3 regions of the Paenibacillus sp. FSL W8-0919 genome follow, and region 2 is predicted to be linked to each of the others. Evidence: predicted binding sites of a transcription regulator. Region 2 holds the regulator's gene; each other region holds the start of a gene.
What was found. Region 2 encodes Rex, which represses fermentation and respiration genes when NADH is low (regulators of the CRP and FNR family bind a similar motif). Its sites were predicted from a motif close to TTGTGAAATATTTCACAA; they were not measured.
Positions count from the first base shown of each region.

Region 1 (3,283 bases), 180 kb from region 2:
GCGGTCCGAAGCGTTTTAAAGACATCTCCAATCTGATTCCGTCCATGAGTGACAAGATGCTGTCGGAGCGGATGAAGGATCTGGAATGCGAAGGAATTTTGATTCGTCATGTGTACCCCGAAACGCCGGTTCGTATTGAATACGAGCTTACGGAGAAAGGCAAAGCGCTTCGCCCGGTCATGGAGCAGATTGCTTCCTGGGCTGAACAATGGGTCGAGAAATGATCCATCGGCGGCGTTCCCATCACTAGCGGAACCCTGACATGAGAACAACTCATATCAGGGTTCTTTTTTTATTTAATATCAGATCTATAAACGTTCCGGAGGATTTGCTGGCTGATATCACAAGAGAAACGACCGCGAAACGCGGTCTGTCTCCTTTGAGCGTGCGTCGGTAGACGTTATTCTTATGCGGCTAGATGGGGGATTGGAAAGAAAAAAACGGGAAAACCTAACCGGACATGCACCAACCCCGCCGTTCGTTTATATGATGTCAGTAGATCCGCTTGACGCCAGTCGAAGGAGGCGATCTTAATGATGGAACGCGGTTATATTTCCTATTTTCAATATGGACAAGAAGACATCGCCGAGCTTGCAAACGCTTCGCTCAAGGTTAGGCATATTGTGGAGAAGACTCGCCATATGCTGGGCCAGCATGCCGTTGAGGAGCGGTTGACGGTTTTAAAAGGAACAAGCCCAGATCAACCCGGACGGAGCGGAGAGGGTGGAGGCATGTTTCAGAAATGGGTGAAGGGTCCGCGCGGCTGGAAATTTATCGATTATGAGAAGTACGGCGTGCAGATCGGAGACAGACTGGAAGGCAGCGGGGCGAGGCGATTGCTGCAGATGCTCATCTGGTCGCATTATGAAAATATCCTCATGCTGCATCCGTTTATAGGCGGGGAGCCCTTTTATGACGGAGAGGAGCTTGAAGTGATCGGCAAGTATTTCGTGCCTACGTACAGCAGTGCAATTCCCTTCTTGCAGAGCGGGAAAGCATTTAAGGCGATCCGGGCGGGGATTCCGCTGTATCAGGAGCTGATTCCCGCACCGGTGGTCATCGCCGGGGCCCAGGGGGAAGAGCTTGCAGGCAATTGGGTGACCGGAGTGAACCTGAACGCTGCCGGATATGCGGGGATTATGCCCTATTTGAAAACGAACGGAAGACGGGAGTTCATGGAAGCCCGCATGATATAGGCATTCGAAAGGATGAAACCTTGCCTTCCTGTTGAGGCGGGGTTATTTTTGCTGAGTATTAAAAATTTTAACTAAGAGTGTGAAATATATCACAAATAATTCGGGCATAAGACGATATAATCAATTTGAAAGGATTGGATGGGGATAACGCAACAATACAGTGTGGGAGGAATAACCATGCCAGCAGCAAAAAAACAAAAGCTAGTGGTCATCGGCAACGGGATCGCAGGAATCAGCACGGTCGAGCAAATTTTAAAGCTTAGCGGGGCATTCGATATTACCGTGATCGGCCAGGAGCCGCACCCGAATTACAACCGGATTATGCTCTCTTATGTGCTTGAAGGCAGCAAAACGCTGGATGACATCGTCTTGAATGATTGGAAATGGTATGAAGATAACGGAATTACGCTGCATACGGGAACAAGCGCGCAGCGGATTGATGAAGCCGCCAAGGTTGTCATGACGGACAACGGGATGGCTGTTCCCTATGATCATGTCATAATCGCAACGGGATCCAAGCCCTTCATATTGCCGGTACCCGGCAGCGACAAAGAAGGCGTTATCGGCTTTCGAAATATCGCCGACTGCACCCGGATGCTTCAGGCAGCGAAAACGTACCGGAAAGCTGCGGTCATCGGAGGGGGATTACTGGGATTGGAGGCTGCCAAAGGCCTCGTGAGTCTCGGCATGGACGTGACCGTTGTGCATCTGATGAACGATCTTATGGAGAGCCAGCTCGATTCCGTGGCGGCGCAGATGCTGCAGCATGAGCTTGAGCAGCAGGGCATCCGCTTTTTATTAGGAAAACAGACGGTTGAGGTATTGGGGGATACGCGGGTAACCGGTCTTCGTTTCAAGGACGGCGATGAGCTGGACGCGGATTTGGTCGTCATGGCTGTCGGCATCCGTGCCAATACGGAGGTAGCGCAGGCGAGCGGGATCGAGGTCCGGCGGGGCATCGTCGTGGACGACCATCTGCGAACTTCGATGCAGGATGTGTACGCCGTCGGCGAATGCTGCGAGCACCGCGGCGTATGCTACGGGCTTGTTGCGCCGTTATTCGAGCAAGGACAAGTGCTGGCCAAGCGGTTATGCGGCGTGGACACCCCTCCTTATGAAGGGTCGATTGTGTCGACCAAATTAAAGGTTAGCGGAGTAGACGTATTCTCGGCCGGGGAATTTATCGAGCAGCCGGAGCATGACGTTGTTCTCGCCAAGGATGATTGGAAGAAAACCTATAAGAAAATCCTGCTCAGGGACGGAATGATCGTTGGTGCCATTTTGTTCGGGGATGTGAGCGAATCAGCCAATCTGCAGTCTTTGATACGAAAAAAGGCGCAGATGACCGACGACATCTATCACTCGATTATGGGCGGCGGCTGTGCCGGAAAAGGGGCGGACGCGGCGACGCGCATCGCGCAAATGCCTGACGACGAAATCGTGTGCGGCTGCAACGGCGTGACAAAGAAAGCGATCGTGGACGCCATCACGGTTCAGGGAATGACCACCGTGGATGAGATCAAGGCATGCACCGGGGCGACGCGGTCTTGCGGCGGTTGTAAGCCTGTGGTAGAGCAGATTCTCCAGAGCGTATTGGGAGACGGCTTTACGACGGCAGCCAAGCAGGGAATCTGCCCGTGCACGACGCTCGACCGGGATACCATCGTTGCGGAGATCCGGGCCAAAGGCTTGACCACCACGAAAGAGGTCATGCATGTTCTGGATTGGAGCAATCCGGAAGGGTGCTCGAAATGCCGTCCGGCGCTAAACTACTACCTGACCATGCTGAACCCGCTGACGCACCGGGAGGAGCGCGAGTCGAGGTTTGTGAATGAGCGGATGAACGCCAACATCCAGAAGGACGGCACGTATACGGTTGTCCCTCGTATGTACGGCGGCGTGACAACTCCGGAGGCGCTGAAGAAAATTGCGGACGTATCCTTAAAGTATAATGTCAAGGTCGTCAAGGTGACGGGAGGACAGCGTCTGGACTTGGTCGGCGTCAAGAAAGAGGACTTGCCGAAGGTGTGGGAGGAGCTGGATATGCCTTCCGGTTATGCCTATGCCAAATCGCTCCGGACCGTCAA
Region 1 is NZ_JBBOPV010000001.1:5,639,770-5,643,052, reverse strand. Features, by position in the region: gene NST44_RS25655 (winged helix-turn-helix transcriptional regulator) at 1-224, shown strand, start outside; gene NST44_RS25650 (hypothetical protein) at 534-1,196, shown strand; gene nirB (nitrite reductase large subunit NirB) at 1,374-3,283, shown strand, end outside.
Region 1: nirB (nitrite reductase large subunit NirB) is a predicted target of Rex. The motif match lies at 1,274-1,291, and genes of this name have one in related genera.

Region 2 (3,283 bases):
AACGATCGCCAGCGATTCCGATTCATGCCTTGGACGAGGCTGCCCGTGGTTCCGCAAGTGCTACTACCATCGGGCGAAGCATGAGGCCGGCATTGCGGATGTTGTGATCACGAATCATTCCAAGCTGTTTACCGATGTAAAAGCGAACCACCAAATGCTTCCGAGCTACGAGCGGCTCGTCATCGACGAAGCCCATCATTTGGAGGATGTGGCCGGCAAGCATCTCGGGCTGCAGATGAAATATTTTACGGTGGTTCATACATTGACGCGTCTATACAAGGACAGCCGAAGCGGGCAGCTCCCTGCGCTGCGGCAGCTGCTCCAGGCTTCTCCCCATGAGAAATCCGGGGAATGGTCGGCGGTCATCGACCGGATCTATCCTGATCTGATCACGGTGAAAGAAACTTGGGACCGACTCAGCGACCAGCTGTTCGGGCTGCTTCCGGAACGCGGCGATGCTTCTCCTGGAGATGCAGGGCAATATACGCTGCGGCTCTCGCCTGCGAAGAAGCCGAAGGATTGGGGAGCGCTCGCCGAGCTGGAACAGCAGATTCACGTGACGCTGGGAGACGTCGTTCGCAAGGGAGACAAGCTGATCGCCGAGATGAAGGAAGAGCTTGACGATTACAGTGCGGACAGCCTGCTGACTGACCTGTCGGGCTTGTTTAAGGATCTGGCTGCGCATCGCGAGGATTTGCGGTCCTTCATGGCTCTGAATGACGAAGGAACCGTATACTGGATGGAGGCCAACGGCAATTTCCGCAGCAAGTCGCTGCAGCTCTACGCCGTGCCCGTTGATGTGAGCAAGCATTTGAAGGAATTGTTTTTTGACAAGAAGCGGAGCGTGATTCTGACATCGGCGACGCTGTCGGTCGATAAATCGTTTCAATTCATGATCGATAATCTAGGGCTCCAGGAGGCGGCGGACGCAGGGAATCTGAACACGGTTCAGCTGCCGTCCCCGTTCAATTACAGGGAGCAGGCGCTTCTTGTCATTCCGCGGGATTTTCCAAGCGTGAAGGGCTCCGTGGGGGATGCGGTATTTGTGGATACGCTTGTGAAGTCGCTCTCTGAAGCGGCAATAGCGACCCAAGGTCGTATGCTCGTCCTGTTTACGTCGTACCGGATGCTTCGTCAGGTGCACGAGCCGCTGAAGGAAGCGCTGGCTGCCAGCGATATTACGGTGCTTGGTCAGGGAATGGATGGTACGAGCCGTACGAAGCTGATACGCCGGTTCCAGGATAGCAGCGCGTCGGTTCTGCTCGGGACCAGCTCCTTCTGGGAGGGTGTTGACATTCCCGGAGAAGCGCTGACCTGCCTGGCGATTGTCCGGCTGCCGTTCCAGCCGCCCAACCATCCGCTGGTCGAGGCGAAGAGCGAGCTGCTGCAGCAGCAGAAGAAGAACCCGTTCATGAAGCTGTCGGTGCCGCAAGCGGTCATCCGCTTCAAGCAGGGCTTCGGGCGGCTTGTTCGGACCGCCCACGATAAGGGAATCGTGATCGTCTACGATACCCGGGTAATCGAATCGTATTATGGAAAATACTTCTTGTATTCCCTGCCCGGACCGAAAATGGAGCATATGCCGACCGAGGGGATCGTCCCCCGTATTGCGCAGTGGCTCGAGGAAAGGGAGAATGAAAAAGAGTGAACCTAAAGGGGAGCAAGGCTTTATATTGGAAGCGATGAACTATCATCCTATTAATAGGGGGAGCATGCATGAAATCGGATAAAATTTCAGAGGCCGTAGTCCGCAGATTGCCAGTCTATTTGCGCTATTTGAATGAGCTTCATAAGCGGGAGGTGTCCACCGTCTCCTCACAGGAGCTTGGGCAGAAGCTCGACCTGAACCCGGCCCAAATCCGCAAGGATTTGGCCTATTTCGGGGATTTCGGCCGGAAGGGCATCGGGTATGATGTCTCCTATCTCATTGAGAAAATCCGCCAAATCTTGAAGCTGGACCAGAAGATCAACGTTGCGCTGGTGGGTGCGGGCAATCTCGGACATGCGCTATCCAATTACAACGCGTTTCTGAAAGATAATATGAAGATTGTGGCGATTTTCGATTCGTATCCTCCGAAAATCGGGCTGAAGATCAATAACTTGACGGTGCAGCCGATGGAAGAGCTGGACAAGACGGTCCAGGAATACGGCATTCGAATCGGGATCATTACGGTACCGGATTTTGAAGCGCAAAACGTAGCCAATCAGCTGATCAACGCCGGAATCGAGGCGATTTTGAATTTTGCCCCGACGATTCTGAAGGCGCCGCCTCATATCCGCATTCACACCGCGGATTTTACGACGGATCTGCAAAGTCTGGCTTACTATTTGGACAATGGGAAGGAGGATGCGCAGCATGACAACGAAGTGGATGGTTAAGAACGGAACATTTGCCGTGCTTCAGGAAGGACAGCCGGTTCTCCGCGGGTATATGGTTGTGGAGGACGACCGCATCACGTATTTGGGGGAAGAGGAGCCTCAGGTCGATGCAGAAACCCAGGTGATGGACGGAACGCATCTGTTATTCCTTCCAGGGCTGGTCAACACGCATGGACATGCAGCCATGTCGCTGCTTCGCGGCTTTGGCGATGATCTGGCCCTGCAAGTTTGGCTGCAGGAGAAAATGTGGCCGATGGAAGCGAAGTTTACGGCCGACGATGTATTTTGGGGCACTTCGCTCTCGGTGCTCGAGATGCTGAAGGGCGGTACGACAACCTTCGTTGACATGTATGACCATATGGATCAGGTCGCCAAGGTTGTCCAAGACTCCGGAATGCGGGGAGTGCTGACAAGAGGCGTCATCGGGCTGTGTCCTCCGGAAGTACAGAAGCAGAAGCTGGATGAGGCGATTGCCTTTGCAAAGGACTGGCACGGTCAGGCGGAGGGCCGGATTACGACGATGATTTCGCCGCATGCGCCTTACACCTGCCCGCCAGACTTCATTGAGAAATTCGTTCAAGCGGCGCATGATTTGAATCTGCCGATTCATACCCATATGTCCGAAACGGCAGCCGAAGTGCAGCAGAATGTGAATGACTACGGACAGCGTCCGGTGGCCCATCTGGAGAAGCTCGGCGTGTTCTCGCGTCCGACGCTGGTTGCGCATGCGGTGCATTTGACGGACGAAGAGATTGAAATATTGGCTAAGCATGATGTCGCGGTATCCCATAACCCCGGCAGCAACCTGAAGCTGGCCAGCGGTGTTGCGCGTGTTCCCGAGCTGTTGAAAGCAGGTGTGACAGTGTCCCTAGGAACCGATGGACCAGCGAGCAATAACAACCTG
Region 2 is NZ_JBBOPV010000001.1:5,462,057-5,465,339, reverse strand. Features, by position in the region: gene dinG (ATP-dependent DNA helicase DinG) at 1-1,648, shown strand, start outside; gene NST44_RS24695 (redox-sensing transcriptional repressor Rex) at 1,717-2,379, shown strand; gene NST44_RS24690 (amidohydrolase) at 2,357-3,283, shown strand, end outside.

Region 3 (3,283 bases), 3.9 Mb from region 2:
GTGAAAATGGCGCCGTCCCATACCCTTTTCCAGCGGGCATTCCCCACCTTCCCCCGGAACTCAAAGGCTACGCCGCGGCCGATCAAGGCCAGCAGGAGGAAGACAAGCGGAATGTAGAACCCGCTGAACAAGGTCGCGTACCAGTTCGGGAACGCCGCGAACATCGCGCCCCCTGCCGTTAGCAGCCATACCTCGTTCGCGTCCCAGAACGGGCCGATGGAATTGATGAGCACGCGGCGCTCCGTGTCGCTTTTGGCCAGAAGCTGCGTGGACATCCCAACGCCGAAATCAAAGCCCTCGAGAAAAAAGAACCCGATAAACAATACCGCAACCAGCACAAACCATACTTCATTAAGAGACAGCATTGTAGCCCTCCTTGTTAAACGGATCGCTTGCGTGGCGGTGGTCCGCCTCCTCCGCATACGGCCCTTTCTTAATCACCTTGACGAACAGATAGGCCATGACAGCCGCCAGCACCGCGTAAATCGCCGTAAACACGATCAGCGAGAACAGAATCGACCCGGCGCTGACATTCGGCGAAATGCTGTTCTCCGTCGTAATGAGCCCGAACACCGTCCACGGCTGGCGCCCGATCTCCGTCATAATCCAGCCCGAGCTGTTCGCTATGATCGGCAGGGAGATGCCAATCAGCATCATGCTCAGGAACCACTTCCCGGCCTGCTCGACCTTTTTGCGCAGCATCAGCCAAGCACCGTACAGACCAAGCAGAATCATGGCCGTTCCGGCCGCCACCATAATCCGGAAGCTCCAGAAGGTCGTGCGCACCGGAGGAATATAATCGCCCGGGCCGTATTCCTGCTCGTACTGGTACTGCAGCTCTTTCATCCCGATCACTTCGCCGCTAAATTTGCTGTAAGACAGGAAGCTGAGCAAATACGGGACTTTGAATTCCGCCGAGTTCTCCTGCTTATCCGGATCGATCGACGCAAAGACCGTCCACGGCGCCGGGTCCTCGCTCGTTTCCCACAGGCCCTCCGCAGCAGCCATCTTCATCGGCTGAGTCTGCACGAGGTACTGCGCCTGCTGGTGGCCGAACACCGCAACCAGAATGGAGGTAATCAGGCCAACCACAATCGCGAGGTTGAACGATCTTTTGAAAAAGTCCAAGTCCTGCTTCTTCATCAGCTTATACGCGCTCACCCCGGCTACGAGGAAAGCGCCGGTAGCCAGCGCCCCGAAAATCGTATGCGGGAACTCCACCAGCAGCTGACCGTTCGTGATCAGCGCGAAAAAGTCGTTCATCTCCGCCCGACCGTTGTTGATCTCGAATCCGACCGGACGCTGCATGAACGAGTTGGCGGCCAGAATCCAGAACGCCGACATCAAGGTGCCGAAGGACACCAGCCAGATGCTCAGCAGATGGACCTTCTTCGAAAGCCGGTCCCAGCCGAAGATCCACAGGCCGATGAACGTCGATTCGAGGAAAAAGGCCAGCAGTGCCTCGATCGCCAGCGGCGCGCCAAACACGTCCCCGACGAACCGGGAATAATCGGACCAGTTCATGCCGAACTGGAATTCCTGCAGAATCCCCGTCACTACGCCGACCGCAAAGTTAATGAGAAACAGCTTGCCCCAGAATTTGGCCATCCGTTTATACACGTCCTGGCCTTTGACAACGTACATCGTCTCCATGACGGCGATCAAAAACGCCAACCCGATGGAGATCGGTACGAAAATAAAGTGAAAAATGGTTGTCGATGCGAACTGTATTCGCGCCAGCATCACCGGATCCATAACATACCCCTTCCTTTAGCTCACGTCATCATTTTAAATTTGATTCTTTTGGTATTGTCGCAGACTGGAGCAGGAAGGATTGTGATAAACATCACAATCTCGGGGTCGAAAACGGATAAAAAGTTATAAATTTGTGACAAAAATCACGAAGTCCCGAACTTAAAAGGGACAGGCCCGCCATCCCTGGTGAGCCTGCCCCTTGTATACTATACCACGTGCCTCTCCCGGCGCGCGTCGTTCCTCATCACTGCTGCACGACCCTCGTCGTTATTGCTCGTACGATGCGGCATGCAGATCATTGCATTAGCTTGTACATTTTATTGAACCGGACCCACCTCAGTCTCGATCAGCTTAAACTCTATCACATCCGCAATCCCGCGGTTCGTGATGCGGATTTCCGGAATGACCGGGAGCGCGATGAGGGAGAAGGTCATGAACGGCGCGTTGATGAAGCAACCAAGCTCCTTCCAGGCATCCTCCAGCGCCGCCACTTCCTCGGCCACGACTTCCACCGGACGGTCAGCCAAAAGGCCGGCGATCGGCATAGCCACCTTCGCCAGCACCTTCCCGTCCCGGACGACGATCATGCCGCCGCCGCAAGCCGCCAGCTCATTGGCGGCAAATGCCATATCGTCCACATTCGTGCCCATCACCAGCAGGTTGTGGCTGTCATGGGCCACGGTCGAAGCGACCGCACCCGACTTCAGACCGAAGCCGCTCGCGAACCCTAGCGAGATTTGCCCGGTTCCGCGGTGACGCTCGATGCAAGCAAGCTGCACGACGTCCTGCTCCAGGTCCGGCTGGATGATACCGTCCTCCACCGGGAGAACCGCCGTCATTTTAGCTGTACGGGCACTGTTCTCAATGACGCGCACGACATTGACTTCCGTTCGCGCAGCCGAACCCGATTTGCTGCGGAGCAGGAAATCTTCCGGGGTGAGGGCCCGGGCTAGACGCACCGATTGATAAGCCTTCTCCGGATATTGGTAGGACGGAAACTCCACCACGAGGCGGCCGTTCTCCGCAACGACCTCGCCATCGGCAATGACGACCGATGGAACCATGCGCTTCAAATCGTCAATGAGCAGGATGTCCGCCGATTTCCCCGGCGAGACGCTGCCAAGGTCCAGTTCCATTCCGAAATAGCGCGCAACGTTGATCGTGCCCATTTGAATCGCGGTTACGGGGTCAACCCCTTCTTCCATCGCCCGCCGCACGATATGGTTCATATGGCCGAGCCGCACCAGCGTCTGCGGGTATACATCGTCGGTAATGAGCGACATGTTGTCCGTGCGCACCTTATCCTCGGTCACCACTTTGATGACCTCCTTGATGTCCTGCCATGCCGAACCCTCGCGGATCATCAGATGCATCCCGAGCCTAACCTTCTCCAGCGCCTGCTCCCGTGTCACCGTCTCGTGGTCGGAGCTAACCCCTGTAGCCAAATAAGCCTGAAGCATTCGGTCATCCTCAGCCGGAAAATGTCCGGTTACCGTCTTGCCCGCACGCAGCGTTGCTTCAATCTCTC
Region 3 is NZ_JBBOPV010000001.1:1,594,831-1,598,113, reverse strand. Features, by position in the region: gene cydB (cytochrome d ubiquinol oxidase subunit II) at 1-365, opposite strand, end outside; gene NST44_RS06950 (cytochrome ubiquinol oxidase subunit I) at 352-1,755, opposite strand; gene ade (adenine deaminase) at 2,073-3,283, opposite strand, start outside.
Region 3: NST44_RS06950 (cytochrome ubiquinol oxidase subunit I) is a predicted target of Rex. The motif match lies at 1,835-1,852, and genes of this name have one in related genera.